Linked DNA regions of Endozoicomonas gorgoniicola. The protein of the gene in region 1 interacts with the protein of each later gene in a pairwise test. Links are inferred from orthologs where the notes say so. Each region holds a gene or a part of one and is shown on either strand. Other genes may lie near its edges.

What was found.
Region 2: the proteins of uvrD (region 1) and lpdA interact in binary tests that used the Escherichia coli proteins (3 or more experiments, as listed by UniProt). The link is inferred for Endozoicomonas gorgoniicola from one-to-one orthologs.

Annotation. Positions count from the first base shown.
Region 1 is NZ_JAPFCC010000001.1:4,951,245-4,966,672, forward strand. The notes cover bases 5,082-8,023. They hold uvrD (DNA helicase II), read right to left. Parts: upstream 7,668-8,023; coding sequence 5,496-7,667; downstream 5,082-5,495. Other genes in these bases: NX722_RS22175 (TRAP transporter substrate-binding protein), read right to left, coding at 5,082-5,366; NX722_RS22185 (hypothetical protein), read left to right, coding at 7,875-8,023. In the rest of the region: NX722_RS22150 (hypothetical protein), read right to left, coding at 1-48; cdd (cytidine deaminase), read right to left, coding at 104-1,015; NX722_RS22160 (ISL3 family transposase), read right to left, coding at 1,581-2,783; NX722_RS22165 (hypothetical protein), read left to right, coding at 2,782-3,264; murI (glutamate racemase), read left to right, coding at 3,406-4,242; more of NX722_RS22175, read right to left, coding at 4,260-5,081; more of NX722_RS22185, read left to right, coding at 8,024-8,051; zinc ABC transporter substrate-binding protein ZnuA, read left to right, coding at 8,288-9,238; NX722_RS22195 (Lar family restriction alleviation protein), read right to left, coding at 9,239-9,532; purU (formyltetrahydrofolate deformylase), read right to left, coding at 9,623-10,477; def (peptide deformylase), read left to right, coding at 10,633-11,241; NX722_RS22210 (hypothetical protein), read right to left, coding at 11,238-11,582; NX722_RS22215 (hypothetical protein), read right to left, coding at 11,622-12,170; NX722_RS22220 (NUDIX domain-containing protein), read right to left, coding at 12,163-12,846; NX722_RS22225 (adenylyltransferase/cytidyltransferase family protein), read right to left, coding at 12,857-13,426; NX722_RS22230 (endonuclease/exonuclease/phosphatase family protein), read right to left, coding at 13,872-14,744; NX722_RS22235 (thiol:disulfide interchange protein DsbA/DsbL), read right to left, coding at 14,820-15,428. UniProt on the Escherichia coli protein: A helicase with DNA-dependent ATPase activity. Unwinds DNA duplexes with 3'-5' polarity. Translocates on single-stranded DNA with 3'-5' polarity. Initiates unwinding more efficiently from a nicked substrate than double-stranded DNA.
Region 2 is NZ_JAPFCC010000001.1:783,069-798,532, forward strand. The notes cover bases 4,608-7,585. They hold lpdA (dihydrolipoyl dehydrogenase), read left to right. Parts: upstream 4,608-5,365; coding sequence 5,366-6,805; downstream 6,806-7,585. Other genes in these bases: odhB (2-oxoglutarate dehydrogenase complex dihydrolipoyllysine-residue succinyltransferase), read left to right, coding at 4,608-5,300; sucC (ADP-forming succinate--CoA ligase subunit beta), read left to right, coding at 7,078-7,585. Outside these bases: sdhA (succinate dehydrogenase flavoprotein subunit), read left to right, coding at 1-210; NX722_RS03605 (succinate dehydrogenase iron-sulfur subunit), read left to right, coding at 229-933; NX722_RS03610 (2-oxoglutarate dehydrogenase E1 component), read left to right, coding at 1,200-4,031; more of odhB, read left to right, coding at 4,095-4,607; more of sucC, read left to right, coding at 7,586-8,244; sucD (succinate--CoA ligase subunit alpha), read left to right, coding at 8,244-9,116; NX722_RS03635 (prenyltransferase), read left to right, coding at 9,374-10,249; type II secretion system secretin GspD, read right to left, coding at 10,287-12,419; NX722_RS03645 (type II secretion system protein N), read right to left, coding at 12,450-13,100; type II secretion system ATPase GspE, read left to right, coding at 13,389-14,918; type II secretion system inner membrane protein GspF, read left to right, coding at 14,948-15,464. UniProt on the Escherichia coli protein: Lipoamide dehydrogenase is a component of the glycine cleavage system as well as of the alpha-ketoacid dehydrogenase complexes.

The DNA.
Region 1 (15,428 bases):
GTGACCGTAATCCAGATTCGTGGATGTGGTGGAAGGATCTATTTTCATCGTTGAGCGTCCCTGCCCGAGATATGCATCATTGCTAACTTACTTCCTGTTAAGTTTAGACCCTGAAATACTGAAGCTTGACACCATAGTCAGCCAGAAAAGCTTCTGCCAGGTAGCGTTGTGAGCTGGTTCCCTGCTGTTCAACCATAACGGCAGCGACAATACGATCTTCTGGCTGCGCCAGCAATGCCATCCGCCAGTTAACAACCGCCGCCTCCATGGCTGAAATACCCGGGTTAAACGCAGCATTCTCTCCATAGCGCCCGGTAACTACCCGCCCACTGGACAGTTGCAGAGCCACACCCGCCCGGCTGTTTGAAACAGGCGCATGACTTCGCCGGGCCGCCTCCAGAGCAGCCTGAGCCAGTTCATTGGTTTCTGCCAACGGCTTTTCTGAAAACGACAATGAGTAACAAACATCGCTCATCAGGTACTCTTTGATACCCAGGTCATCAGGACCAAAAGCATCCGGCAGCAGGTCGCCAATCTTACAGGTAACCACCTCCCCTCTGGAGGTACGATCAATAATGATCTGCATGTCATCAACCTTGTTCAGTTCTTTCAAAAACTGGCGACAATGACCGCAGGGCGCTTCATTCACCATCAGGCGTTTCAACCAGGTTTCCCCCTGGTGCCAGGCGTTGGTGACAACACACTGCTCAGCATGGACAGTGATTTTCAGGGGATGCTGAGAAAACTCAAGGTTCGCACCAAAATACAGATTACCACTGCCGCCTTCTGCTATGGTTCCTACCTGAAAACTGGAAACCGGAGTAACACTCAGGGAAGCAGCGAGAGGCAATAGAGCTTTCATCAGCTCCTCGATTGTCATATTCAGACACGACAACAATGAGTCAACCTGCTTTTTATCCAGACGCCCCGACTGTGTGGACAGCGTTTTCAGAATCGATGCAGGTTCAGCAGGAAATTCGTTCAAAAGACTATTGAAATTGTTGTTAGTCTGCATGACATAATGACCAGTAAGAAATTAACGGATCATTACCATACCGAATTGCACTGCTCTGTCCAGTTTTCAGGTAAACTGCACGCTCCGGTGGACGGTTGCAGTATGAAGCGGCAGAAAGCCTTCTGAATCCCCTTCGACAACAATGGCAGTGAGCAAGACATCAGGAACAGCAAGGCGAAACAGAAAATATCAGGATGCATCCGAAGCAAGAAAAGAGCGAAAATATTATAACCTGGTACGAAGTGGTATCTCATCGGTGAGGAGGCAGGAGCATAACTATGTTAGGTATACACAGCCTTATTACTCTCGGAAATCTTGCATGCCATCATGTTTATAATGAACTTGCGTTCACGGCTATCAACCATCCTCCTGGTTTTCCTAGCTACAGGCCATCTCCCCATCCCGCAAATATGTCTACTCCGAACATGGGTGATGATATGTTTGGAGAGAAACGAAGTATACACGCAGAGTTAAGAGTACGCAGAACTGAATTTCTTGGAAGAAATCCAAGTGTTAGGCAGCAAGCTGCGTGGTGTAAAAAATGGCTCTTTTACAGGTTGGCTGATCATTTTACAGCCTCCTGCCTGATTTTAAGATAGAGGTAATCAAGATCATTGTAGCCACAAGCTTTGTAGATAATCCGTTTGATGACTCCATTGAAAGCTTCAATCTTCGCGCTGGTTATACGATGATGGCAGTACGACAGCAAGCCCTCTCTTGCCCTGTCCAAGCCCTTAGCAAACCTCTTAAGTTCTGCAATTCCGGTTTCTTTTGCTAACTCTATCCATCTATCCAGAAACTTGCCGGCACACGCTTTGTACGTGTACGTCCATAGCTGTTTGAGCATGTCTTTCAGGATGTAAGCCTGATTGAGATCCTCGTTCATGCTCAAGAGCTCTTTCAGACTGCTTTCTCGCTTTGGAGTCAGGTTCTCAGGGTTCATGAACAGGTTGAACCGCTGACCCTTGATAAAGGGCTTGTTCTCTTCTTCAGCCTGACGCCACTCCCTGCGCCTTATCTGATCTATCACATCATTATAATTGGCAATAATGTGAAACTTGTCGTATACAATATCCGCATTGGGCAAGTGCTCTTTCACCGAAGCCTGATAGCTGCCACCACGGTCTATGCCAACACACTCGATGCTCGCTTTTTGCTCTTCAGTCAGGCTGCTCAAGAACTCATCCAGAGTCTCTTTTCGCTTGCCTTCACCAAGGAAGAGGGTTTCTCCTGAGTCGGCGTTAAGAACAACGGTAAGATACTGATGGCCTTTGCCAATGGATTTTTCGTCAATGAGCAGAGCGCGAATACCGTCACGCTTTGGAGCTGGAAGCATTCTCAGCAGCATCTCTTTATCCCAACGACGGGCAGTACCACCGGATATAGCAATGAATTCAGGCACCTTGTCGCAGGGCATATAGCGACATAAATGGCTGACGTGTCGTTTAAGGCGATCGGTTGCCTGAGCCTTGGGAGTTAAACCAGGAATAGTAACGGTTTCAATATTGTTGCAGTGTGAGCAGCGGCCCTGAAAAGCTGTGAAGAGAAGATTTACCTGTAGAACTCCCAGTGGTAAATCCTGGACACACCGATCTTTTGTCTTCATTTGTCCCATAGGGGTTTCACATTGACTGCATTTCTCGTGCTGAATTCGGCCATCCCTGCGGAGATAGACAAAAGCTTGTTTGACTTCCCAATCAATATCAATCTGCTCGATTACCCAGCCGGGAAATGCGAACATAGGACGTAGTGAGGGTGTTGTACACATGTCTGATCCTTCAGAAATTTTGATCTGTTCAAATCAATCTTTCCTGAAAGGCTATTTCTGTTGCAACCCCTCATTTTCCATCAGCCAACCTGTAAAAGCCCCTAAAAAATTAGGGTTTGGGACGTGTGATGACTTTGCATCTATAGCATATAATTATTTATCAAATATAAAGCAATCACCTGATTTACATATAGGAATAGTCCGAACTGAGATCAATTACGACCATACTTTTTTACTATTAGATAGTAAGCCTATCCTGCCGGAGTTTATTTTAGGTGGTGAAAGATTTAAGAAAGCACTTCAAGGTTCTGTTGTATGTGACCCCTGGGCTAACTGTACTTTTCCTGCTTCGGACACCAGCTGTATTATCAAGTACTTTAGCTTAATACCACGATTTAATGGTATCTCCTTTTCATCAGGTCTTGTGCTTACAAGAAAGCATCCAGAATGGACCGAAGCCGAAAAGAACAGTCTCTTTTAGAGTGAAGCTGAATCAGTGACTCCCTGGTTAGACTCCTCACTGCTTATGAAATCCCCAGGAAACAGCGAAGAGCTCTTATTTGCAAACCGGTTGACAGCGTCTACCCTGTTTTATTTTGTGGAACAACGACACCCTTTATCTATGCAACAATCCGCTCAACCACTCGCTCAACAAGAGCAACAAAAGAAACCCATTGTTATCTTCGACTCCGGCGTTGGAGGGCTGAGTATTTATCAGGAAGTCAAACGCAGACTGCCGGGGGTTGAGGTTATTTACTGTGCGGACAACGAGGCATTTCCTTATGGTCCAAAACCAGAAGCGGAAGTCATTGACAGGACGCTGTATTGCCTGAACCAACTGGCAGAGCAATATCAGCCAGCCCTTGCCATTATCGCCTGCAATACCGCCAGTACCATCTCTCTGCCCCGCGCACGACAGGCACTGCAAATTCCAGTGGTGGGCGTTGTTCCAGCCATCAAACCGGCGGGGGAATGGTCAAAAAAGCGCAGTATTGGACTGCTGGCCACACCGGGAACCATTGCCAGAGAATATACTCATCAATTAATTCGTGATTTTGCCAGAGACTGTGATGTCATTTCTGTGGGTTCCAGTGAACTGGTTGCCATGGCAGAACGCCACCTGCGTGAACAGCCTGTCAGCCATGAGGAATACAAAACCGTCGTTGAACCTTTTTTTGCCAATGGCAAACAGCCCGACTGTATTGTATTAGGCTGCACCCACTTTCCTTTGCTGGAACAGCAGCTTCAGGCCGCCTGCCCGGTTCCCATTCACTGGATTAATTCCGGCGAAGCCATTGCCAGACGGGTTGAATTTCTACTGGAAACCATCCCTGATTCCAGCACACCGACCTCTGACCGGTTTATCTATACCGGCAGCCCTGACGGCATTCATGGCCTGATGCCTGCACTGGAAGCAATGGGATTTGAAGAAGTGCATCAGCTGGAGCAGGGTCGTTAACCCCTGCTCATCTGGCTCTATAAAGAACGTGCGTCGTAATAGGCTTCTTCAGAAATCTTGTGGTACTGCGTGGACTGTTCACGGAAAGCCTTAAAAGACTCGTAAACACGTTTGGCAACATCACTGCTGGCAGCCACTTCAGCCGTGACTTCGTCAGCCGTTTCCTTCAGCTCTTTTAATACGTCATCCGGCAAACGACGCAGTTTCACGCCATGTTCGGATACCAGCTGGTTGAGAGCGGCATTATTTCTGGCTGTGTACTCGTCAAGCATGTCCTGATGAGCCGCTTTTGCAGCAGCCTTTACGATAGCCTGAAGATCGGCTGGTAATGCATTCCAGGCATCCAGATTAATGGTAAATTCCATCATGGAACCTGGCTCATGCCAGCCGGGATAGTAGTAATAGGAAGCCACCTTATAGAAGCCAAACGCCATATCGTTATAAGGCCCAACCCATTCCGTTGCATCAATGGCACCAGTCTGCAAAGCAGTAAAGAGTTCACCACCAGGCAGTGTTACCGGAACGCCTCCCAGACGCTTCAGCACTTCTCCGCCCATGCCGGGAATGCGCATTTTCAGTCCCTTAATATCATCAAGAGAGTTAATTTCCCTGTTAAACCAGCCCGCCATTTGCACACCGGTATTACCACCTGCCAACGGCTTAATATTAAAAGGCTTGTAGACTTCATCCCATAGCGCCTGTCCACCGCCATAGTGAATCCAGCTGCTGATTTCCTGAGCGTTTAAACCAAAGGGGACGGCGGTAAAAAACTGTGTAGCAGGGTCTTTGCCTTTCCAGTAGTAAGCACCGGAATGCCCCATATCGGCTGTACCGTTCGACACGGCATCAAACACCTCCAGTGCCGGAACCAGTTCACCAGCGCCGTATATTTTGACCTGAAGGCGACCCGCGCTCATGTCATTAACCATGTCAGCAAAGCGTTCTGGGGCCATGCCCAATCCGGGAAAATTTTTCGGCCAGGACGTGACCAGTTTCCATTCAAAAGATTGTTGTTCAGGCTCTGCTACAACGGAGGTTTCAGCTTGCTCGGATGATCCACAACCGGCAAGAAATGTTGCAGACAATGCCAGCCCGACGGAGGCAAGCAGGTTACGACGTTTCATGACTTTACCTTTCTGTCATTGTTGTTTTTATACGGATGTTTTTATAGAAGACAGGTGCATGTTAGCAGGTGTGGCTTTTCTGGCAACTTAAATCAATCAGCCCGGACTGAACATCCGGGCTGGTATCAATCAGGAAATCACCACCAGATTAGCGTAAGCCATCATCAGCCATTTCGTGCCTTCACTGTCGAAGTTCACCTGTACTCTTGCCTGCGCCCCATCACCTTCAGCACTTACAATAGTACCTTCACCAAACACATCGTGGTGAACCCGCTGCCCAAGTGCCAGTCCGGCAGATGCAGCAGAAGACGTAGACTGTCGTGTGGTGGCGGGGCGGGAAATCGTACCTCCCAGACGCACTTCCTGAATCAGTTCACCCGGTATTTCACGAATAAACCGGGAAGGGCGGTTGAAGGTATCCTTGCCATATAAACGACGGTTTTCAGCATAACTGAGCGTCAGCTTTTCCATGGCTCGGGTAATACCCACATAACAAAGACGACGCTCCTCTTCCAGGTTGCCTTCTTCCAGCGACATTTTGTGAGGGAACAGACCCTCTTCCATACCGGCAAGAAACACCATAGGAAACTCCAGACCTTTTGCCGAGTGCAGAGTCATCATCTGAACACTGTCAGAAAACTGGTCAGCCTGAGTGTCACCGGCTTCCAGCGCCGCATTGGCCAGAAAGGCATCCAGCGGACTCATGGTTTCGATTTCTTCATCCAGATCAAGGTCGTCAATATCAAACTGACGACAGGCGGTCACCAGTTCCTCAAGGTTTTCTACCCTGGCACGACCTTTTTCACCCTTCTCTTTTTCATGGTGCGCCACCAGGCCGGTGTGGGTAATCACACGATCAGCCAGCTCACCAAGATCAAGGTCGTCACCCACCGCAGTGAGGGTTTCAATCAGGTCGACAAACTCCGCCAGAGAACGTCCGGCCTTGCCACCAATAGCCTTGTTGGCAATCACGCTCTTGATCGCCAGCCACAGGGAAACATCCTGTGTGCGGGCAGCTTCCCTGAGTTTTTCGACGGTTTTCTCGCCAATACCCCGTGCCGGAATATTAATCACCCGCTCCAGAGAGGTGTTGTCATGGGGTGTGCTGATCAACCTCAGGTAAGCCAGGGCATTCTTGATTTCAGCCCGTTCGAAGAAACGTTGACCACCATAAATCCGATAAGGAATCCCGGCTCTCAGCAACGCTTCTTCCAGATTGCGGGACTGGGCATTAGAGCGGTAAAGAATGGCAATGTCGCTACGGGACTTGCCTTCGTTAACGGCTTCGCTGATGCGATCAGAAATAAACCTTGCCTCATCCATTTCATTGAAACCGGAATAAAGCTGGATCGCTTCGCCATCGCCACTGTCGGTGTGCAACTCTTTGCCAAGACGGTCAGGGTTGTTGGCAATCACTGCATTGGCAGCATTCAGAATCCTGCCTGTGGAACGGTAATTCTGTTCAAGTTTAACCGTGCTGGACTTAGGGAAGTCTTCGGTAAACTGACGTATATTCTCAATGCGGGCACCACGCCAGCCATAAATGGACTGGTCATCATCACCCACGACCATCATTTTGTCTTCATCGCCCACCAGTAATCTTAACCAGGCGTATTGTACGGCGTTGGTATCCTGAAATTCGTCCACCAGAACGTAGCGAAAACGCTGTCGGTAGTGTTGAAGGATATCCGGACGTTTCAGGAACAGCTCATGGGCTCGCAGTAACAGTTCACCAAAATCGACCACACCCATCTGCTCGCAATATTGGTGATAGGCTCGATAAACATCCAGCATGGTACGTTCAAACGGGTCATAACCCGGATCAATATAATCCGGGCGAAGCCCTTCATCTTTCTTGCTGTTGATGTACCACTGTGCCTGTCTTGGCGGCCAGCGCTGATCATCCAGCTGCATCGCTTTCATAATGCGTTTTACAACCCGAAGCTGATCATCGCTGTCGAGAATCTGGAAGCTTTCCGGCAGACCGGCATCCTGATAATGAGTCCGCAACAGACGGTGAGACAAACCATGGAATGTACCCACCCACATGCCTCTTGGGGGAATCCCCAGCAGGTCTTCAATGCGTGAGCGCATTTCTGCCGCAGCCTTGTTGGTGAAGGTAACAGCCATGATGGAGTAAGGCGATATTGCTTCTGCCTGCACCAGCCAGGCAATGCGATGCACCAGTACTCTGGTCTTACCACTTCCGGCTCCAGCCAGTACCAACATCGAACTCAGCGGGGCTGTTACCGCCTGCCGCTGGGCATCGTTCAGAGAGTCAATAATCGGGGTTACATCCATAACGGGTCTTCGCAGTTAAAACTTGGAACAGTGTAACGAATACTTGATACGTTATCGATTTATGTCTTACGGGAGAGAGTGTGGCAAAGAGTTGAGCTGTGTACGAGATATCTCACAGAGATAAACGACATGGACTCTTGTCAAGAATATGACACACGCTTATTTTAAAATGGTCAGTAAGCAAAAAAATAAGAAGAGATTACTGCCATGCCCAAGAATAAAGCATCCAAAAAAACGTCCATCGCTGCTTCCGGTCATCCCCGGGACGAAATGCCCGAAAAAAAATCAAAGCGGGCTCTGTACATCCGTCGCGCCCTGGAAGACCGGGAAGAAAAGAAGCGCATGAGTAGTGAATGTGGTGAGGATTACTGGGGAAGCTATTAACAGTAGCTACTAACAGTAGCTATTAACGGTAACTATTAACGGAAACAGTCAGGCAGCTTGAAAGCTGCCTGAGTCCCTCCAACGACGGCTGCTACTCATCGAAAAAAATCACCCGACGAACCTGCCTGTGCTAAAAACAAGGGGTCTGATAAAAACCATTAATTGGACAAAAGTACACATTATTTTATGTATGTTATAATATAACGTTTTAGATTTAAGCAGTGTTGTAACGTTTCATGGTACCCAATAAAAAATTCCCTATAATAATCAGCCTTATCAGTTTGCTGTTCTTCCATGCGCCAGCATTTTCAAGCGAACTGCCCGGTCAACCGCAGCCTCCGAAAGTATTAACATCTATCAAGCCATTACAGCTGATTGCCCAGGCAATCACTGAGGGAATTACTGAGCCAGACGTTCTTCTGCCTCCCGGAGCTTCTCCTCACAACCACAGCCTGAGACCTTCTGATGCCCGCCTGCTGCAAAGCGCTGATGTCATGTTCTGGATAGGCCCGGATATGGAGGTGTTTCTTGAGAGGATGCTGGCCAATAACAGAACGACCCGTTCTGTCCCTATGATGAGCGCCAAAGGCATCCATTTAAGGCGCTATGACGATAGTGATGAACACCATCATCATCATCATCATCATGACGACGACGATCATCATCACCATGGAGACTACGATGCTCATATCTGGCTAAGTCCGCAGAATGCCATCGCTATGGCGACAGCCATGAGCTCAACCCTGAGTGAGATAGACCCGGACAATGCCAGCCTCTACAAAAACAACCTGAAAAACTTCGTCAGCACTATGAGCCAGATTGATGCCCGCAACAGGAAAAAGCTGGCACCTTTCGTCAAGCGCCCTATTTTTGTGTTCCACGATGCCTATGGTTACCTTCAGGATCACTATCACCTTAATATTGCCGGACATTTCACCCTGAACCCCGAACAGCAGCCGGGAGCCCGTCATCTGGCAGAGTTAAGAAGGAGGCTGAAGGAGTCTGGCAAAACCTGTGTATTCCGAGAACCACAGTTCCAGCCTGCTTATATCAATAGAATTGTTGAAGGCCTCGACACCAAAGTCTCTCTGCTTGATCCTCTGGCAACGGATATTGCGGAAGGGCCCAATGCTTATCCAGAATTTATCAACGGGCTTGTGGACAACATTGTTGACTGCCTGAAGTAATCAGGAAAATAAACTGATCCCCAGGTAGCTGCCAGCCAGAAAAGCCAAAACAGCTACCAGAGGAACCGTAGTGGCTGACAGAGTCAGCCACATTCTCAGCCTCTCAGACTCCAGTCGACGGTTCCAGCACTGCACACTGAACTCCAGATCATCATCCAGCTCGGAAGACAGTCCACATCGGTTGCAGTGAACCTGCCACATTTGTGTTTCTGCAACAACCATATCAGAGAGTTCTGCTTTTCCCCGGCAGCAGGGGCAAGGCTTGAGAAGCGCAAATGGCAGATTCTTTTCCATAAGCAGCTCAGTATAAATATCATTTAGAATCAGTTTTACACATTTCCTAACAGGTTATCCACAAGTTAGCTGGCTTCTGTTGAAAAGCGTTCAGTCCAGAATAACGGTCTTTCTGCCATCAACAATAACGCGGTCTTCAAGGTGATAACGCAGGCCATGAGCCAGAACCGTCTTCTCTACATCCTTGCCTAAACGCACCATATCCTCCGGTAGATGATTGTGACCCACCCGAATCACATCCTGTTCAATGATCGGGCCGGCATCCAGCTCTTCAGTGACATAATGACAGGTGGCTCCCACCAGTTTTACACCACGATCATAAGCCTGATGATAAGGTCGTGCGCCAACAAACGAAGGCAGGAAACTATGGTGAATATTGATTAACCGGTTCTCATAGAGAGAACACAATTCTGGCGGGATGATCTGCATGTAGCGCGCCAGTACAACAGTATCAACGGCATACTCAGACAAAAGCTCTTTCATGCGCTCGTAAGCCACAGCCTTGTCGTTTTTATCGACCGGCACATAAAGAAAAGCGATGCCATGCCATTCAACAAAACTGCGCAGATCTTCATGGTTAGAAATAACACATGGAATATCCATCGCCAGATCGCCACTGCGCCAGCGATAGAGGAGGTCAGACAGACAGTGAGCCTGTTTGCTGGCTAACAGGGCAACCCGGTGTGGCTGCGCTGAATCGTTGATACGCCAATCCAGTTTTAACTGATCAGCAATGGGCTGAAACCTTGTGCAAAACTCCTTTAGCCCAAACGGCAGGCTGTCCGCTTTGATTTCATGGCGCATGTAGAAGCGGCCTGTCACGGGATCGGAGTGGTGGTTAGCTTCAAGAATCCAGCCACCCTCCCCGGCAATAAACTGGCTGACTGCTGCTACAATACCACTGGCATCCGGACAGGAGATTAAAAGTCTATAGGTTCTTGTCATCGTACTATTCTTTCAGTTCGAGATTATTATGAAAAATACTCAGCCTGAAAAAGTTTCTGAAAAAAAGCCAAGCATTGAAAATGCGGCATTATATGATGACTCGGCCGTGATACCTTAACCATTTTTAATGATTAAAAGAAAACAGGGGAAGATCAATGAAATTGTCACCAGAAGCAGACGTTTTACTGATGGGTCATCCGTTGCTCTTTCATGAGCAGGCACAGGTAACACTGGACGAAATAGCAACCAGTGAGTTTCAGGATAATCTGGACGCCTTGCGCCAGATACAGCTCAGGAGTAAGGGCATCGGTATAGCCGCGCCACAGGCAGGTTGGCCGGTAAGAGTGTTAAGTGTGGGAATTTCTGAAAAGAATCGAATACGTTACCCTGATGTAGAACACATTCCTTTCAACTTCTGGATTAATCCACAAATCATAGAAAGCAGTACAGATACCTGCTGGACCTGGGAGGGCTGCCTTTCTGTACCGGGCATGCGCGGCTGGGTTGAAAGGCCGGAGTCGGTTAGGGTGGCAGGCTATGATCAGTCTGGTCAACGTCAGGAAGCAGAGCTGACCGGTTTTCATGCCCGATTAATGCAGCATGAGCTGGATCATCTCAATGGGGTTCTGTACCCCATGCGAGTGGATGACAAAAGCCTGTTGATTCCTGACGGAGCCCTGTTTAACCAGAATGAATGGGCTGAGGGATGGCCTACACCCAACGCAAGAAACACCCCGGGAGGCGTTATTTCAAAAGAACGTTAGAAAATATTTTCATCGTCTTCGCCGCCAATCAGGCTGGTTCGGTCTTCTTTGCGAAGTTCTTCACGGTAACGCCGACGATTCAATAACTTGTTTTGAACCGGGTCAGGCAGTTCGGTGAACTGAATGACAGCTTTGTCAATCAACAGGTCGATAACATCTTCCAGTACACGGATAAAATCAGCATCGGCAGCCTGCATAACCTTGCCGCCAATGGTTGGGTTTCGTTGAAGAAAAATGAGAACCGCCTCATCTTCCAGATCTACTGATTTCCACTCATCAGAAAGCTGTTTTTCTGAAACCGCTATTATCAGCCCCTTATCATCCTTTAGCGCGTATAGCATCCTTGCCTATCCTCTTTATTATCCTTTGCACATGACGGTTTATAAGCGACGGTTAATGGGTAATGACCGGAGCAGGTCATTAATTAGCCCTCGACTGACAGCATACAGGTCATCGCCTGGCAACCCTTCACTGGCACCGCTGATACTCCATAGCGTTTCATTGCTGCGAACGTCCGTGACGCTCAGGCTCAGGGCGACATGAGGCCTGCCCTCATCATCAAACATCCATTCATTTACAGCACCGGAAAATGCGAAGCTTATGCCACTCTGTGCTGCCCACTGGCGTCCATTCTGAATTCTGTGAGCATCTGCCAGCGTATCATTTGCAGTGGTGACCATAAATTCCGGATACAGCTGAGGCTCGTCGATACCGTTAGACGGCAGCATAACCATCAGAATTCTCTCAACCTGAGTAGCGACGTTCTCAGATTCGGTATAGTTAGCAAAGGGAAGTACAGCCCAGCTGGCAGTACCTGGCAATCCTTCCCTGTACAGATTGGGAATACCGGAAGACTGACAGCCCGCCAGCAGGAACAGTACCAACAGGGCAAACACATTGTTTTTAAGCATCACACTGTTTTTAAGCATATTGCTGTAGCTCCTGATGATGTAGTTTCAGCCACTGAATAGCGATAACGGCAGGTGCATTAGCAATGCGTCCGTCTTCTACCATCACATAGGCTTCAGAAAAAGGCATTACCTGCACCCGAATGTCTTCACCTTCTTCTTTCAGTCCATAGCAACCACCGGCTCCGGAAGCATCGATAATGCCACAGTAAAGCATCAGCCTTTCATTGGTGGCCCCCGGACTCATATAAAAATTAGAAATGGGCAGCAGCTCTTTCACTTCGCAGTTGGCTTCTTCTTTGACCTCCCGGCGAGCAACCGACTCCAGGGTTTCATTCGGCTCAGAAATCCCTGCTACCACTTCAAGCAGCCAGGGATCTTCCCTGCTTAACATAGGGCCAACACGGAACTGTTCAACCAGCACTACCTGATCCAGCCCCGGATCATAAAGGAGTACACCCACTGACGGTACACGATAGACTGCTTCCCGAATGAGCTGAGGACTCCATCCTCCCTCAAAAAGGGCATGTCGAATTGTGTATCGGCTTAGCTTCAAAAAACCGGAATAGATAGTTTCTTCTTCATCAATACAAACATCGCCCATTCCAAAACCGGCTCGCTGGGTAGATTGTTGGGTAGGTTGTTGGGTAGATTGTTGAGCAGATTGCCGGGTAGCCCGTTCATTAGATTGCTTCATAAATAGTTTGTCAGACCTGGTAGAGTTTATTGGTCAGAATGTAGTCACGTACGGATGGATATAGCAAACCATCCAGCACCTTTTTTCTGTTATCGTCCGATGTTGTCGAAGCTGTTAGTTCTCGTACCAGACTGCTTCGAATCGAGCGTCTTTCCTGCGCTGTAAACAGTTTCCAGCGTTGCTCTATTTCCTGAGCCTTATAGAACCGGTTCCAGATCACAGGGTCTGCGTTGTCCGGTCCGCGAATAAAACCAAGCTCCACCTCTTCGCCATATTGCTGCTCCAGCGCTTCCATCAAGTCAAAAGTATACACTGGTGTATCGGGGTTATTTCTCAGCAAAGTTTCTTCAAGCGTACAGAGTTCCAGTTCACAGTCCGGAACCTGAGCTTCTCTCAAAAAACATTGCAGCATGGCAACCCGCTCAGCAAAAGACAGCAATTTTTTGGAAAAAGCATGAGACGCTGACGGCACCAGAAGAATCCGGTCAAAATGACCAGCAGCCTGACTCAGAACATCCTGATGCCCGAGAGTAGGGGGATTAAAGGCAGAGCCGAATACTCCGATTTTTATTGGGTTCATACTGTCTCATCCAGAAGTTTGCACTCTATTCTACCATCTGCTTTTGTTTCGAATGATCTCTTCTGGATGCCCGAACTTCGCAAAATAAGCATCTTATAGGTAACTTATGCAACTGGCCGAAATGTCTTTTCAAGACATTTATTGTGGTCAAAATAACCAGAAAGCCCTTCATATTGTTGATTTCAGTCAACAAAATACGATTATCAGCTTTGAAAGTCTGTTTTTGCAGCCCGGCAGGAAAAACAACCTTAGTCAGTTTGATTACTTATCAAACAACACAAATATACTGATACAAATCAATTTTCAGGGGAGTAATATACTCCCCATCAATTACTCCCTGACTTCTGGTTGGAATTTGTTAAGGTCTGGCATCACCCCTCCTCCTTCCCCCTCGATGCCAGACCTTTTTTTATAAGTCTGACACCCGTTCCACAGAAGATTTGATTTATTTCCTCAACTCAACACTATCCGGAACTTCTATTTCGACTGCGACTGGCAGATGGTCGGAGATGGCTATATTCAGCACTTCCATTCTGTTCACCAGCAGTGACTGGCTGACAAGAATATGATCAAGGGATTTATGGGGCTTCCAGCTGGGGAACGTATTTTGTTCCCAGTGCGCGGCCTGTAAGCCACTTCCTTTCAGCGGGGATTGATTTAAAAGTTGCTCTGCATGAGTGTTCATATCACCCATCAACACAACGTGTCGGTAAGATTGCACCAGTTCACGAATATACGACAGTTGAATGTCACGGGTCCGGCGACTCAGTGCAAGGTGCATCATAACCACCAGCAGTGTATCCAGTCCCTGACCATATTCAGCGACAATAGCACCACGTCCGGGAATGATACCCGGCAATTTGTGATCTTCGAGAGTAGCTGGTTTATAACGGCTTAACAGTCCATTACTGTGTTGGGCAAACTTACCCAGGTTACGGTTCAACTGCTGGTACCAGTAAGGAAATCGTCCCCTGAGCGCAAGGTATTCGGTCTGATTCACAAAGCCACTGCGCAAACTGCCGCCATCGACTTCCTGCAAAGCAACAATATCGAAATCAGGCAAAACGGAAGCGATAGAGTCAAGGTTATGGACACGTTTGGCATGAGGTAAAACATGCTGCCAGCTGCGGGTCAGGTAGTGGCGATATTGCTGGGTATTGATACCTACCTGAATGTTAAAGCTGAGAAGTCGCAGGCTCTGGTGTTTATTAAAGCTCACGGGAAAATAGTCAAGTTCGCTACAGGCAACAGCCTGGGGAGACTTGCTGCGTCTTCGTAAACTGGCAGCAATAGCTCCCTTAAGGGTTCTTATCGGCATCGGTGATATCCGAACGTTACAGACTCTTTCTTAAGCTTACCCCAAGGTTTATCGACTATCCCATAACCGTAACAATTACTTTACTTTAACGTTCTGATCCTTAAGGGGCTGGCTCGTTGCGGGAGCTTCTTTCGCTTTAGCTTTAATACGCTCAGTAATAACTTTCTGGATCAGAAAATCAGCAATTTCAGGCATTTTTTCCAGACCGACCTTTGGCTCAATAACAAATCGTCCATCAACCACCAAGGCCGGCACACCCGTTAACTGATAGCCACGAACCTTGGAAGACGCCTGATTCAACAGGTTTTTTACACCAAATGAGTTGTAGTAAGACAGGAACTTTTTCTTATCCACTTTGTGGTGTTTGCTCAGAAACGCCACCATTTCCTCTTCATTCTTCAAAAGGTTTTTTCGCTCCTGAACCTCACGGAAAACAGAGTCATGAATGGAATTCAGAGTCTTTTCATCCGGAAAAAGGCTTTCCAGTGTGTAGTAAAGCTGGGCGTGGGTTTGCCAGAGATTCGGCCCGAAAAAAGCGGGAACACGAACAAGCTGTACTTCTTTGGACAGTCTGGGTTTCCAGCGATCAACAACCGCTTCAAGGCTACGACAATGAGGGCAGCCGTACCAGAACACTTCTGCTACTTCGATACGGTCAGGACCAACAGAAGTCTGAACGGGCGA
Region 2 (15,464 bases), 4.2 Mb from region 1 along the record:
TATGAGGTGGCTTACGCCACAGCGGTTTCAGCTGAAGAGCGTAAAGAGTCCCGGGGCGCACATGCCCGGAATGATTTTACCGAACGTGATGACGAAAACTGGCTGGTTCATTCGGTTTACTACCCGACAGACAGGGCAGTAGGTAAACGTCAGGTGAATTTTGCTCCCACATCAATGGAAGCCTTCCCGCCCAAGGCAAGAACGTATTAAGGGAGGCTCAGGATAGTTATGTTAGTAAGTGTCTATCGCTATAATCCGGAAACGGATGCCAGGCCTTTTATGCAGGATTATCAGATCGAGATTCCGGAAGGCAAAGACCTGATGGTGCTTGATGTTCTTAACCTTCTGAAAGAGCAGGACCCGAGCCTGGCTTATCGTCGCTCCTGTCGTGAAGGCGTTTGTGGTTCCGATGGCTTAAGCATCAGTGGGACTAACGGACTGGCGTGCATCACGCCCCTGTCAGAAGCTTCCCGGGGCAAACGTCTGGTTCTGCGGCCACTGCCGGGGCTGCCCGTTATACGAGATCTGGTCGTCGATATGGGGCAGTTCTACAAGCAATATGAAAAGATCAGGCCCTATCTGATTAATGATCAGCCGCCTCCTGCGATTGAACGTTTGCAGTCGCCGGAAGATCGGGAAAAGCTTGACGGGCTCTATGAATGCATACTCTGTGCCTGCTGTTCAACAGCCTGCCCGTCTTTTTGGTGGAATCCTGACAAGTTTGTGGGGCCTTCGGGCTTGCTGCAGGCCTATCGTTTTCTGGCAGACAGTCGCGATACCGCCACTCAGGAGCGCCTGGCTGATCTGGATGATCCGTTCAGCGTGTTCAGGTGCCGGGGCATTATGAACTGCGTCAGTGTTTGCCCAAAAGGGTTGAACCCGACCAAAGCCATTGGGCATATCCGGCAGATGCTATTTAACAGCGCCACTTAATGGCGTTTTCGCTTTTAGGAGTTACAAATAGTATTTTTTTATTGTTACAAATAGTATTTTTTTTATTGTTAATTGTATCTACAATAGAGCGGGATTGTTCGAAGGTGTAGCTGGTTGTATACATAGCTCTGCCTGTAGTTTACTCTTGGATACCTGCCGGTTTTGTGACCAGTTTTTTTGTGAACGGCCGGTAAGTTTTACCAGCAGGGGCGGCCAGCATTGTGTTGGTTAAATAAGATTTGCCCCAGATATACGGGGTGCAGACCATGCAAGAAGGTGTGATGCAGCAAATGTGGGCGACGTCTCATATTGCCGGGGGAAATGCTGCATACGTCGAGGAGTTGTACGAGCTTTATCTGCGAGACCCTAATGGTGTCTCAGAAGAATGGCGTGATTATTTTGAAAAGCTTCCACAGGTGAATGGTGGCAATCCGGATGTGCCACACTCAACCATTCAGGAAAACTTCATCCTGATGGCCAGGCAGCATCAGACTACCCGACCAATAGCAGCCAGCACAGTATCCAGTGATCATGAACGAAAACAGATTCAGGTTCTGCGCCTGATCAGTGCATATCGAATCCGTGGTCATCAGCAGGCGCGCATTGATCCGCTGGGGATATTAAAAAGGGAGAAGTTCCCGGATCTTACCCTTGAATACCACGGCCTTTCCCGGGCCGACCTGGAGATCGAGTTCCAGACCAGCACCATTTTTATTGGCAAAGAACGGGCAACGTTACAGGAAATCATCGCTGCACTCGATGCCACCTACTGTGGCTCAGTAGGTGTTGAGTACATGCATATTGTTAACACGGAACAGCGCCGCTGGTTTCAGAGCCGCATGGAAAGTGTCAGAGGACGCCCTGAAGTGGGTAGGGAAGCCCAGCTGCATCTGCTGGAACGTCTGACCGCTGCGGAGGGGCTGGAAAAATACCTTGGTACCCGTTACCCCGGAACCAAGCGTTTTGGCCTTGAAGGTGGTGAAGCGTTGATTCCCATGCTGGATGAAATGATCCAGAGAGCAGGCTCTTACGGAGCCAAAGAAATCGTCATTGGAATGGCGCACCGTGGTCGTCTTAATGTCCTGGTGAACATCCTGGGTAAAAATCCTTCTGAGCTTTTTGATGAGTTTGAAGGCAAGAAAATGGCAGACAGCGGCTCTGGTGATGTGAAGTATCACCAGGGTTTTTCGTCTAATGTTATGACACCTGGTGGTGAGGTTCATCTTGCGCTGGCTTTTAACCCTTCGCATCTTGAAATTGTTGCGCCAGTGGTCGAAGGTTCAGTGCGGGCTCGGCAGGATCGGCGTCATGATGATATCCGGGGGCAGGTGATTCCTGTTTCCATTCACGGTGACGCAGCTTTTGCCGGACAGGGCGTTGTGATGGAAACCCTGCAGATGTCTCAGACCCGTGCTTACAGTACCGGTGGTACTGTTCATATCATTATTAACAATCAGGTAGGTTTTACCACCAGTCGCCGGGAAGACGCTCGTTCAACTGAGTACTGTACCGATGTTGCCAAAATGGTGGGTGCGCCAATTCTTCACGTAAATGGTGATGATCCGGAAGCAGTTCAGTTTGTGACCAAACTGGCGCTGGATTACCGTATGGAATTCAAACGGGACGTGGTGATCGACATGGTCTGCTATCGTCGTCGTGGGCACAACGAGGCTGATGAACCCTCAGCCACTCAGCCCATGATGTATCAGACAATCAAGAGTCATACCACGACCAGAGATTTATATGCTGAAACCTTGGTTGGGCAGGGAGCCCTCTCTGCTGAAGCCAACAAGGAGCTGGTGAATACCTATCGGACTGCACTGGACAACGGCGAGCATGTTGCCAAGGCGCTGGTTAAGGAACCCAATACGGGGCTGTTTGTTAACTGGATGCCTTATCTGGGACACGAATGGACAGCACGCCATGATACCCGGGTAGCCCTGGGCAATCTGCAGGAACTGGGACAGAAACTATGCGAAATTCCTGAGGGCTTTGTGTTGCAGCGTCAGGTCAGCAAAATAATTGATGATCGTCGTAAGATGGCAGCAGGTGCATTGCCCATAAACTGGGGTTGTGCAGAAGTGCTGGCTTATGCCTCTTTGTTGAAAGAAGGGCATCCAGTTCGAATCACCGGCCAGGATGTTGGTCGCGGAACCTTTTCTCACCGTCATGCTGTGCATCACAACCAGAAAGACGGCAGCGCACTGGTACCTCTGGCCAGGCTGAGTGATGACCAGCCTCCGTTCCAGATATGGGATTCGCTGCTTTCTGAAGAAGCCGTGCTGGCTTTTGAGTATGGCTATGCGACCACGACGCCGGGGGCGCTGGTGGTCTGGGAAGCCCAGTTTGGTGATTTTGCCAACGGTTGTCAGGTGGTGATAGACCAGTTTATTACCAGTGGTGAACACAAGTGGGGACGCCTGTGTGGCCTGACCATGCTGTTGCCTCATGGTTACGAAGGGCAGGGGCCGGAACACTCGTCAGCCCGGCTGGAACGGTACCTGCAATTGTGTGCGGAACACAATATTCAGGTGTGTGTACCAACAACCCCTGCACAAGTGTTTCACATGTTGCGCCGCCAGGTATTAAGGCCGCTGCGCAAACCTTTAATTGCTTTCACCCCTAAGAGCCTGCTAAGACACAAACAGGCCATTTCAACACTTGAAGAGCTGGCTGAAGGTGGGTTCCAGACCATTATCCCTGAAGTGGATGAGCATAAACACGCTGATGTGCGCCGCCTGATTCTCTGCAGTGGTAAGGTTTATTATGATTTAATCGACAAACGACGTAATGATGAGATTAACGACACCATCGTCGTTCGGATTGAGCAGCTTTATCCATTCCCACAGGACGATCTGGATGAATTAATCATTCAATATCCAAACCTTGAGCATGTTGTCTGGTGTCAGGAAGAACCTATGAACCAGGGAGCCTGGTATTGTAGCCAGCACCACATGCGGCGCTCTGTTGCCCGGCTCAATGATAGTCTGGCGCTTAAGTATGCAGGGCGTGATGCTTCTGCGGCACCGGCGTGTGGCTATATGTCCAAGCATGTAGAAGAGCAACAGAAACTGGTAGAAGACGCATTTACGGTATAAATATTCGTCTTGCGTCGTTCAAAGTGAAAGACGCAGGCAGGTCTAATACTCCAAGGGATCATTATGGCCATTGAAATAAAAGCACCCACCTTTCCCGAGTCTGTCGCAGACGGTGTCGTAGCGACCTGGCACAAAAAAACGGGGGAAGCCTGTAGTCGGGATGAGCTTCTGGTTGATATTGAGACAGATAAGGTGGTTTTGGAGGTTGTTGCTCCGGCGGATGGAACATTAACAGAGATTATAAAGAATGAAGGCGATGTTGTTCTTGGAGAAGAGCTGATTGCCCGGTTTGAAGCGGGTGCTGTTGTTGAAACGCCACGGGAGACGGTAGCAGAACCTGAAGTTGTATCGGCTGAAGTCGCTGCACAGGAACCGATCCTTAGTCCTGCTGCACGCAAAATGGCGGATGAAAAAGGCTTCAACCCCACCGACATTGCCGGAACCGGTAAGGGAGGAAGAGTTACCAAGGAAGATGTGATGCGTCATGCCGATCAGAATCCGGTTGCCAGTCCTGCACCTGTTACTGCTGCCCCCCAGGTAGAGGCCACTACACCGGTGTTTGCCGGTGACCGTGTGGAAAAGCGGGTTCCCATGACAAGGCTTCGTGCCAAGGTGGCTCAACGGCTGGTAGAAGCCCAGCAAACCGCTGCCATGCTGACCACATTCAACGAGGTCAACATGAAGCCGGTGATGGAGTTGCGTAGCCGTTATAAGGATCAGTTTGAAAAACACCACGGGGTCAAGCTCGGCTTTATGTCTTTCTTTGTAAAAGCTTGTACTGAAGCCCTTAAGCGTTTCCCGGCTGTGAATGCTTCGATTGATGGCAATGATATTGTTTATCACGGTTACCAGGATGTCGGTGTGGCAGTATCCAGTGACAGGGGGCTGGTTGTGCCGGTTCTGCGTGACGCGGAAGCCATGAGCCTGGCTGATATTGAGACAAAAATCCGCGAGTACGGACAGAAAGCCCAGGCAGGCAAGCTGGGCATTGAAGATATGACAGGTGGCACCTTTACCCTGTCTAATGGCGGTGTTTTTGGTTCGCTGCTCTCTACTCCGATTCTGAACCCGCCCCAGTCAGCCATTCTTGGCATGCATAAAATTCAGGAGCGCCCGATGGCCGTTAACGGGCAGGTGGAAATTCTGCCCATGATGTATCTGGCGCTATCCTACGACCACCGCTTGCTGGATGGCAAAGAGGCGGTCACCTTCCTTGTGACTATCAAGGAATTACTCGAAGATCCTGCACGCATACTGCTGGAATTATAAGTTGTAGACAATGAGTGGATGACTGTTTCGGCAGTCATCAGATTTATTTGCTAGGAATAGAAATTATGGCAAATCAGTTCGACGTCGTCGTTATTGGAGCTGGACCAGCGGGTTATGTTTGTGCTATTCGCGCCGCTCAACTGGGACTAAAAACCGCTTGTATTGAAAAGTGGTCAGACGACAAGGGGAAGACATTGCTGGGCGGCACCTGTCTAAACGTTGGGTGCATTCCTTCCAAGGCGCTGCTGGACAGTTCACACAAATTCGTTGAGGCACAGAAAGACTTTGCCATTCATGGTATCAAACATGAAGGGGTCGAGATGGATGTGCCGAAAATGATGGCCCGTAAAGACAAGATTGTTCAGACCCTGACCACTGGCGTTGGTGGTTTGTTCAAGGCTAACGGGGTAACACTGCTGGAAGGTGCGGGCAAGGTTCTGGCAGCGAAGCAGGTGGAGTTAACCAGGGGTGACGGCAGTGTAGAAATTATCGAAACCGCTAATGTGGTGATTGCGACCGGCTCCCGCCCGATCGACATACCACCGACTCCGGTTGATAACGATCTGATTGTTGACTCAACCGGTGCGCTTGAATTCAGGGAAGTGCCAAAGCGTCTTGGTGTGATTGGTGCAGGTGTGATTGGTCTGGAGCTGGGGAGTGTCTGGGGGCGTCTGGGTTCAGAGGTTGTGGTTCTTGAGGCCCTTGATCAGTTTCTGCCAGCTGCGGATCAGCAGATTGCTAAAGAGTCCATGAAAATCATAAAAAAACAGGGACTGGATGTGCGTCTGGGAGCCCGGGTGACAGGGTCGGAAATCAGGGAAAAAGAAGTTCATGTTACGTATGTAGATAGTGAAGGCAAAGAGAATTCATTAATTTTTGACAAGCTCATTGTCGCCGTAGGTCGACGTCCTTATACTGAGGGCCTGCTTGCTCCTGACAGCGGTGTAAATCTGGATGAACGTGGTTTTATTTTTGTCGATGACCACTGTGCAACCGATGTACCGGGTGTCTATGCTGTTGGTGATGTCGTACGAGGGCCAATGCTTGCGCATAAAGGCAGTGAAGAAGGCGTTATGGTTGCCGAAATCATTGCTGGCCAGAAAGCCCAGATGAACTATGATCTGGTTCCATCAGTTATTTATATTCATCCTGAAATTGCCTGGGTTGGAAAGACTGAAGAAGAGGTCAAGGCGGAAGGTAATGAATACAAAGTAGGGACCTTCCCATTTGCTGCCAGTGGCAGGGCCCTGGCAGCAAATGATAAAGACGGAATGGTGAAAGTGATCGCTGATAAAGCGACAGACCGCATTCTGGGTGTCCATGTGGTTGGACCCAGTGCGGCAGATCTGGTTCAGCAGGGCGTTATTGCAATGGAATTCGCTGCCAGCAGCGAAGACCTTGCTTTGACAATTTTCTCTCACCCGACGTTAAGTGAAGCTTTACATGAAGCGGTACTGGCTGTGGATGGTCATGCCATTCATATAGCTAATCGCAAGCGGCGTTGATCATTTGATATAAATACTGGAGTTGCTTTTTTAAAGGATTAAGGCAATTCCAGACTGGTAGCAGTGATCAATGGAATAATGCTGGCTCCTGTTTATTTTCAGGCAGTTGCTGCATTAAAGAGTTTGATCTGCAAATGTGGATCGTGGGACTATTTTTTAAGGAAATACAGTTTTCAGACTCACAGGCTATTACTATGCCCGGAAGTGTGAACTGTATTTCTACTCATGGCTGTTTTAATAACAATAATATTAACAACAATGGTAGTGTCAGTATGAATCTCCACGAATATCAGGGTAAGCAACTGTTTGCTGAATATGGCCTGCCTGTGTCTAAGGGTATTGCCGCCGACACGCCGAAAGAGGCAGTAGCCGCAGCAGACATCATTGGTGGCGACAAATGGGTTGTCAAGGCTCAGGTCCATGCCGGCGGACGTGGTAAAGCCGGCGGCGTAAAGTTGGTAAGCAGCAGGGATGAAATCCGGGCATTCGCAGAACAGTGGCTGGGTAAGAATCTGGTTACCTACCAGACCGATGAAAATGGTCAGCCGGTGAGTAGAATTCTGGTAGAAAGTTGTACCGATATTGATCAGGAACTGTATCTGGGTGCCGTGGTTGATCGTTCCAGCCGTCGTATTGTTTTTATGGCATCGACTGAAGGTGGCGTTGAAATTGAGAAGGTAGCCGCTGAAACACCGGAAAAAATTCTCAAGGCGATCATTGATCCTCTGGCAGGTGCGCAGCCTTATCAGGGACGGGAGCTAGCTTTCAAACTAGGCCTTCAGGGTGATCAGGTTAAGCAGTTCACCAAAATTTTTCTCGGACTGGCCCGGTTATTTCAGGAAAATGACCTGGCACTGCTGGAAATTAATCCGCTGGTGATCACATCCGAAGGTAATCTTCACTGTCTTGATGCAAAAGTGGTGATCGACGGCAATGCCATGTACCGGCAGCCCAAGCTGAAAGCCTTTCATGATCCTTCACAGGAAGATTCCAGAGAAGCTCATGCTGCCCAGTGGGAATTAAACTATGTTGCCCTGGAGGGCAATATTGGTTGTATGGTCAATGGTGCGGGTCTGGCCATGGGTACCATGGATATTGTTAAGTTGCATGGTGGCGCTCCGGCAAACTTTCTTGATGTCGGTGGTGGTGCGACCAAGGACAGAGTCAGCGAGGCGTTCAAGATTATTCTTTCAGACGACAGTGTAAAAGCGGTTCTGGTTAACATCTTCGGTGGTATCGTTCGCTGCGACCTGATTGCAGATGGCATTATTGGTGCCGTTAAGGAAGTGGGTGTTGAAGTACCCGTAGTGGTTCGGCTGGAAGGCAACAATGCCGAGCTGGGCGCGCAGAAGCTGGCTGACAGTGGTCTGGACATTATTGCAGCAACCAGTTTGACAGAAGCTGCGCAACAGGTTGTTACAGCAGCAGAGGGCAAGTAATGAGCATCCTGATTAATAAAGACACTAAAGTTATCTGCCAGGGATTTACGGGCTCTCAGGGTACCTTCCATTCTGAACAGGCCATTGCTTACGGCACAAAGATGGTGGGTGGTGTCACCCCGGGCAAGGGTGGGCAGATCCACCTTGGCCTGCCCGTATTTAATACGGTGGCTGAAGCCGTTGATAGCACCGGAGCTGAGGCATCAGTGATTTATGTGCCTGCTCCCTTCTGTAAGGATTCTATTCTTGAAGCGGCAAATTCAGGTATCCGGCTGATAGTCTGCATTACTGAGGGTATTCCAACACTGGATATGCTGGAGTGCAAAGTTCGTTGTGATGAACTCGGGGTTCAGTTGATTGGGCCTAACTGTCCGGGGGTTATTACGCCGGGAGAGTGCAAGATTGGAATTATGCCGGGTCATATTCACAAGCCGGGCAAAGTTGGAATCGTTTCCCGTTCAGGTACGCTGACCTATGAAGCGGTTAAGCAGACAACGGACTATGGTTTTGGGCAGTCTACCTGTGTTGGCATAGGTGGCGATCCGATTCCCGGTTCAAACTTTATCGATATTCTGGAAAAGTTTGAGAAAGATACCCAGACGGAAGCCATTGTCATGATTGGTGAGATTGGTGGTACCGCAGAAGAAGAGGCTGCGGCCTTTATCAAGGATCATGTGACCAAACCAGTGGTTTCTTATATTGCTGGTGTGACTGCACCTCCGGGTAAGCGAATGGGACATGCGGGCGCTATCATCTCGGGTGGTAAAGGTACTGCTGACGAAAAGTTTGCAGCGCTTGAAGCGGCGGGTGTTCGAACGGTTAGAAGCCTTGCTGATATTGGTGAAGCGCTTAAAGATGTAACGAACTGGTAATTTTACGACCAGTTATCGTTGTAAACTATCCTGCCGACAACTCTTGTCAACAAGTCTTGTCAACAACTCTTGTCAACAAAGTAAGCCCCGACTTTTTTCAAGTCGGGGTTTAATTCTGTTAGCCATTGAAAGCTCTGGGTTTGTCGTTGCAACCTGTCTGGTGTTGTGTTCTAGTAGCGCACGACTGATGTTCACCACTTGCAATGGCTCGCGAAATACCAGTCTTTATTTATTTCATAGTTGTCAGGGATTAGCCCGTGGGTACGCCTTACCTGAATCCAGATAAATACCGCTTTATTCGAGCGCTTCGACCATTCTCTTATTCTGTTGCGTTAATTACCTGTGGCCTTGGCGTAACCTTGTCGTTTGTCCATGATTTGGGAGATCCCCTGAGAGGTGTACTCGTCATCCTGGCCGGAGTCTTGTTGCAGGCTGCCAGTAATCTGGCTAACGATCATGCAGACCTGGCTTTGTGGAAAAATCGCACGGGGAGAATGGCTGTGCTGGCGGTCAAACGTATCCGGTTTAATTTTCTGGTTGCAGGTGTGCTTACCTTCATTGCCTCTTTAATGGGTATTTATCTGGTGATTGATGTTGGCTGGCAGCTGCTGGTCTTTGGAGCTTCTGGCATTATTGCCGGTTATTTTTATACGGGTGGACCTATTTATTACAAAAGCCGTGGTCTGGGGGTTCCTGCCGTTTTCCTGCTTACCGGGGTTCTTATGGTCAGTGGTTCCTATTATGCAGTGTCTGCGGAGTGGAGTAATAAGGTTGTATTAATTTCTCTGCCGGTTAGCCTGTTGGCGTCAGCCTTGCTGCTGGCTAATGAATTGAGGGATTACCTTGATGATAAAGCGAATAAAATCGGTACTCTGACAGTAAAGATTGGCTTTAATAACTCTAAAGCGCTGTACGCTTTGTGCCTTTTATTAACTTACCCATTGAGTTTTTATCTGTTTATTATTGGCGCGATACAAAACCCTTTATTATTACTTCTATCTTTAGTCTTTGTCTGGCAACCACTTCGATTGCTGATGTGCGAAGTCGGTGATGTCCAGTTGGTGAGCTTGCCCCCATTGACTGGTCGCTACTTCATTGCTTTTGGAGTGGGTTATATTTTCAGTGTGATGTAAAAAAGGGCTGAAACCAGCCCTTTTTTAATGATGTTTTCTAATCCTTTGATTGCCAGGGAGCCTTATCCTGCTTTCGAAGGTCAAAGGCTTCTGCCTCAAACAGTGAATCCAGGTTGTCCGGCAAGGTGTCAGGTTTGCCTGGCGCGCTTTGCAGAACCCTAAGTTTAGAGAAACGATCCTGTGTGGCTTTCGCTAGTGTTTCAGAGTTCCGCATAATGGTTGGGCGAATAAAGAGCATAAGGTTTCGTTTTTTATTCGTTGTATTTGTACTTCGGAAGAGTTGCCCTAATAGAGGGATATCTCCGAGCAAAGGTACTTTGGACTTACTGGCTCCTGATTCATCTTCAATCAAACCACCGATCACGATAGTCTGACTGTCATCAACCAATACTGTTGTTTTAAGGGTTCGGGTGTTAAATACAAAATCGTCTTCTATGACAACGGTTTGGTCAAGCGTTGAGATTTCTTGCTCTAGCTCAAGCCGAATGCTGTTACCTTCATTGATATGAGGCGTTATTTTTAGTTTGACACCAATATCTTTACGTTCTGTGGTAGTAAATGGGTTGCTGGATGAACCCTGACTACCAGTTTGATAAGAGCCAGTTTTTATTGGTACATTTTTACCAACCTGAAATTCTGCTTCTTCATTATCAAGCGTCAGCATGCTTGGGGTAGAGAGTATGTTGCTGTTGGCTTTTTTGCTCAATGCAGTGACTAGTACACCAAAGTTTGCGCCTCTGAGCGCAAGTGTTCCGATTGGAATATTTTTTGCGTTATTCTCCAAAGGACTGCCAATGACTGAACTAATGTTGGTTTCGCCTTTTTCTCCCCTTGAAGATATAGTTTTGGTTCCATCAATACCCCACTGAACCCCCAGAGCATCACCGATATCACCGGACACTTCAACAATAGCGCCCTCAAGCAAAACCTGCGCCCTTGGAACATCCAGCTGTCGGACAATGTGTTCCATCTCTGTCAGCGTTTCGGGGTCCGCAATAAGTATTAGTGCATTCTGGGTTTCATCAGCTTTTACGAAGACGTTCTGGTTTTTGTTCTTGCTGCTTTTACCGGAGGGCTGCCCTTTTGCCTGTACTTTTGGGGCGGCAGAAGCTGGCTGTGATGCAGGAGCAGACGCGGATGACTTGCCTATTTTATCCTGACTGTCCTGAATGGTACCTGATGCCTCAGAGAGGATTTCAGCCAGGTTTTTCGAGTCGGCATAACTCAGGAACATCACCTTGGTAGTGGATTTTCGGATGCCTTGCTTATCCAGGGTTTCAACCAGTTTTCGAACCCGAATCCGCTTACTGGAATTACCTTTGATCACCAGCCGGTTGCTGCGTTCGTCAGCAATGACCTGTAGTCCACTGGGTAACTGACCCTTGGCAGTTGTCAGGGTGTCCTGAATAATTTTGGCAATATCGCCAACCCAGGCGTGTTTCAGCTGTATCACTTCATAATCATTGTTGCCCGCTTCATCCAGCTCCTTAACCAGCTTGGCGATGCGTTCAACGTTATCGGCAAGGTCGCTGACAATAACGGCATTGCTGGACGCAGAAGCGGCAGCATGACCGTATTGTGCAATAAGTGGCCTGATAATCGGAATCAGCTCGATAGAGGAAACGCTGTGCAGTTCAATGACTCTTGTTGTCATGACTGCATCGCGTGGTTTTTGTGTCGATTCGTTCGGGCTGCTGGTTTTTGCGGTTGTGCTGGGAACAATATTGATGATGTTGCCTTTGGGAATGACGGCATAACCATTGGCTGAAAGAACTTCCAGAAAAACATCGTAAACTTCATCACTGCTGAGTGGTTTGGTTGAAATCACCGAAACGGTATTACCACCTTTTATTCGAGGGTCAATGACAAAAGTTTCACCGGTTATTTTGGCAATTTGCGCAATGAATTCGCGAATGTCAGCATTTTGTTGATTCAGGCTCCACTTTTTTTCTGACGATTTTTCTGATGAAGAATCAGAGGGTGAATTGATTCCCTGCTTGGGCGCCTGTCGGTTTAATGGCGCTTGAGCCAATAGACGATCTGAAATTTGTACATTTGTTTCAGATGATACCGGAGCGGCATTCAGGCTTCCCTGCAATGAAAATAACAGCAAACACGCAAGAAGCGATTTTGGTGCAAAATTAGCCTTGTAGCACTCTTTCATTTTCATCACTTAACCATTGAATAAGTTGTAATTCTTTTATTGAATCCCTTGATTAGCCTGCTGTAACTTGTCTCTAAGTTCCTGCATTCGCTGTTCAAGTGACTTGTCATCCGGATCTTGTGTAAAACCGGGGCGTTCAATTGCTTGTTTCGCATCATCCGATGCCGGTTTTTGGTATTCCTGAAGGGTCCGTGAGTCTATACCGGAATCAGGAAAATAGAGCTTTTCCAGCTGTCCATTGCGACTGAGAATGACATGGTCTGGATGAATCTCCTTCAGAGTGACTCCTCCGGGCAGTGAGTCGCCAGACGAGTAAAGCTTATCCTGACTGTTGCCCTGGATGATGACGCTGGAATCTTCAGTGTTTGAACCAATATCTGCCAGAGCCCCCCTGAGAATTAAATTAAGTTTTGTTTTGGGAATCTCGGCTGACTGACTTCGGGCTTCAGTCTGATTGTTAAACCCAAACAGCAGGTCAAAGTCTTTAGCCGATAAAGCCTGAGGTTCCTGAGTTAATTCTGACTTTGGTTCCAGATTTGTACTGCCTGTATCCTGAATGGTTTTGAAGAGTTGTAAACCCTGAATTCCGAGACTGATAAACATGGCAATGCAAAGCAATGTTGTTATCAGGATTCTGTTTTTGCGCTGGCCCCATTTAAAGTAGGTGGCCATGACCTCTTGATTCATAATGTTCTCTGATGGCTGAAAAAGTGGTTGGGTCATGGACTGACTAATAGTCTAAATAAAGCATAAGGGTTCCATTTTTTAAAGCTGGTTTTCTGATTATGGAAAATCATTTTTTGTTTTGAAGTTGTAAAATGCCAATATTGCATCACAATTCCACTATTGTCTGATCTAGAATAATTCAAATTCAGATGTTGGTGATAAATTTGTGAGCGAAGATTCAAAAAAATGCTCATTCTATATAGAGACCTTTTCTACTAAATAATTATTGATTTAAAGAAGGAGTAGCTCTTGTCCACCCCGACTGACACTGTAGCAGCTGACGTTGTTGAAGAAAGCGAAGAACGTGATCCTGCCTGTCTGCGTCTGCCATTTTCATTTGCCAAGCGTCACGGTGTTGTACTGGTCTGGGATCTGGGAAGGCCCGTTGTTTATTTTACGGTGTCTCCTTCGGCTCATATTTTTGCTGAAATTGTCCGTCTTGCCGGTCAGTCACCTGTTTATCGTAATGTGAGTAATGATCAGCTGGCTGAGGTGCTTTCACAGTGTTATCACAATGACAGTTCCGAAGCATTGCAGGACGCAGCCGGAATTGGTGATGACATGGATTTGAGCAGTCTTGCTGAAGCTGTGCCAGTGACAGAAGACCTGCTGGAGCAAAGTGATGACGCGCCGGTTATTCGCCTGATTAACGCTTTATTGACGGAGGCGATCAAGGAAGGTGCATCGGATGTTCACATAGAAACCTTTGAATCCAATCTGGTTGTCAGAGTCAGGGTTGATGGTGTACTCAGGGAAATTCTGCGGTTGCAGCGCACCCTGGCTTCACTGCTGGTATCCCGTATCAAAGTTATGGCAAGACTGGATATTGCAGAAAAGCGTATCCCGCAGGATGGGCGTATTTCCCTGAAAGTGGCAGGCAAGGAAGTGGATGTGCGGGTGTCTACTCTGCCATCGAGTAATGGTGAGCGTGTAGTGCTGCGTCTTCTCGACAAGGCGGCAGGTCGACTGGAGCTGAAACATCTCGGTATGGCTGAAAGAGATATGAGTGAAGTGTCAAAGCTCCTCGGTCGCCCTTACGGTATCATTCTTGTGACTGGACCGACCGGTTCCGGTAAGACAACCTCCCTGTATGCCAGCCTGACCACATTGAATGACAAGTGCCGAAACATCCTCACTGTCGAAGACCCCATTGAATACAACCTTGAAGGTATAGGTCAGACTCAGGTGAACACCAAGGTGGATATGACCTTTGCCCGGGGGCTGCGTGCCATACTGCGGCAGGATCCCGACGTCGTGATGGTGGGTGAGATCCGGGATACAGAAACGGCTGAAATAGCGGTTCAGGCCAGCCTTACGGGTCACCTTGTATTGTCAACATTGCATACCAATACCGCCATCGGAGCCCTGACGCGCTTGCAGGATATGGGAATTGAACCATTCTTGTTGTCGTCCAGTTTGCTGGGAGTCGTTGCTCAGCGACTGGTACGGATGTTGTGTGATAGCTGCAAACAGCCTTATACCCCGGACGCTGTTGAGTGTCAGGAGTTGGGTGTCACTGTGGATGATAACGTGACCTTGTACCATGCCGCTGGTTGCAAAGACTGTAATCAGAGTGGCTACCGTGGTCGTACCGGCATTTATGAAGTCGTCATGCTGGATGAGAGCATGCGCAGAATGATTCACTCCGGTGAGAGTGAGCAGTCTATTAACGATTACGTTCGTCGTACATGCCCCAGTATTCGTGACGATGGCAGTCGCAAGGTACTGGAAGGTGTCACAACCCTGGAAGAAGTGTTGCGGGTAACCCAGAAAGATTGATCCGTACCGGAGGCGGATAAACTACGATCATGGCTGCATTTGAATACATAGCCCTCGATCCGGAGGGAAAGCAACACCGGGGTACACTTGAGGCCGACAGTAATCGTCAGGTTCGCCAGATTCTACGTGACCGTCAGTGGACGCCACTGTCTGTGGATGCCGTGGACGAACAGAAAAAGAATAAAGCCGGCGGTCGTTCCTCGTTATTTCATCGCGGGGTTTCCGCTGTCGAGCTGGCTACGATCACCCGACAACTGGCAACCCTGATACAGGCTGCCATGCCGGTGGAAGAGGCACTGCAAGGAGTCGCTTCTCAGCAGGAGAAAAGGCGGCTGAAGAATATCTTGCTGGCCATTCGCTCCAGGGTTCTGGAAGGTTATACGCTGGCTCAGAGCCTTGAAGGTTTCCCTCAAATTTTCCCGCAGATGTACCGGGCGACCGTCACGGCGGGAGAGCATGCTGGTTATCTGGACAAAGTGTTAAATCGTCTGGCGGACTACACAGAAGCTCGCATGCAATCCATACAGAAGGTTCAGCAGGCTTTGC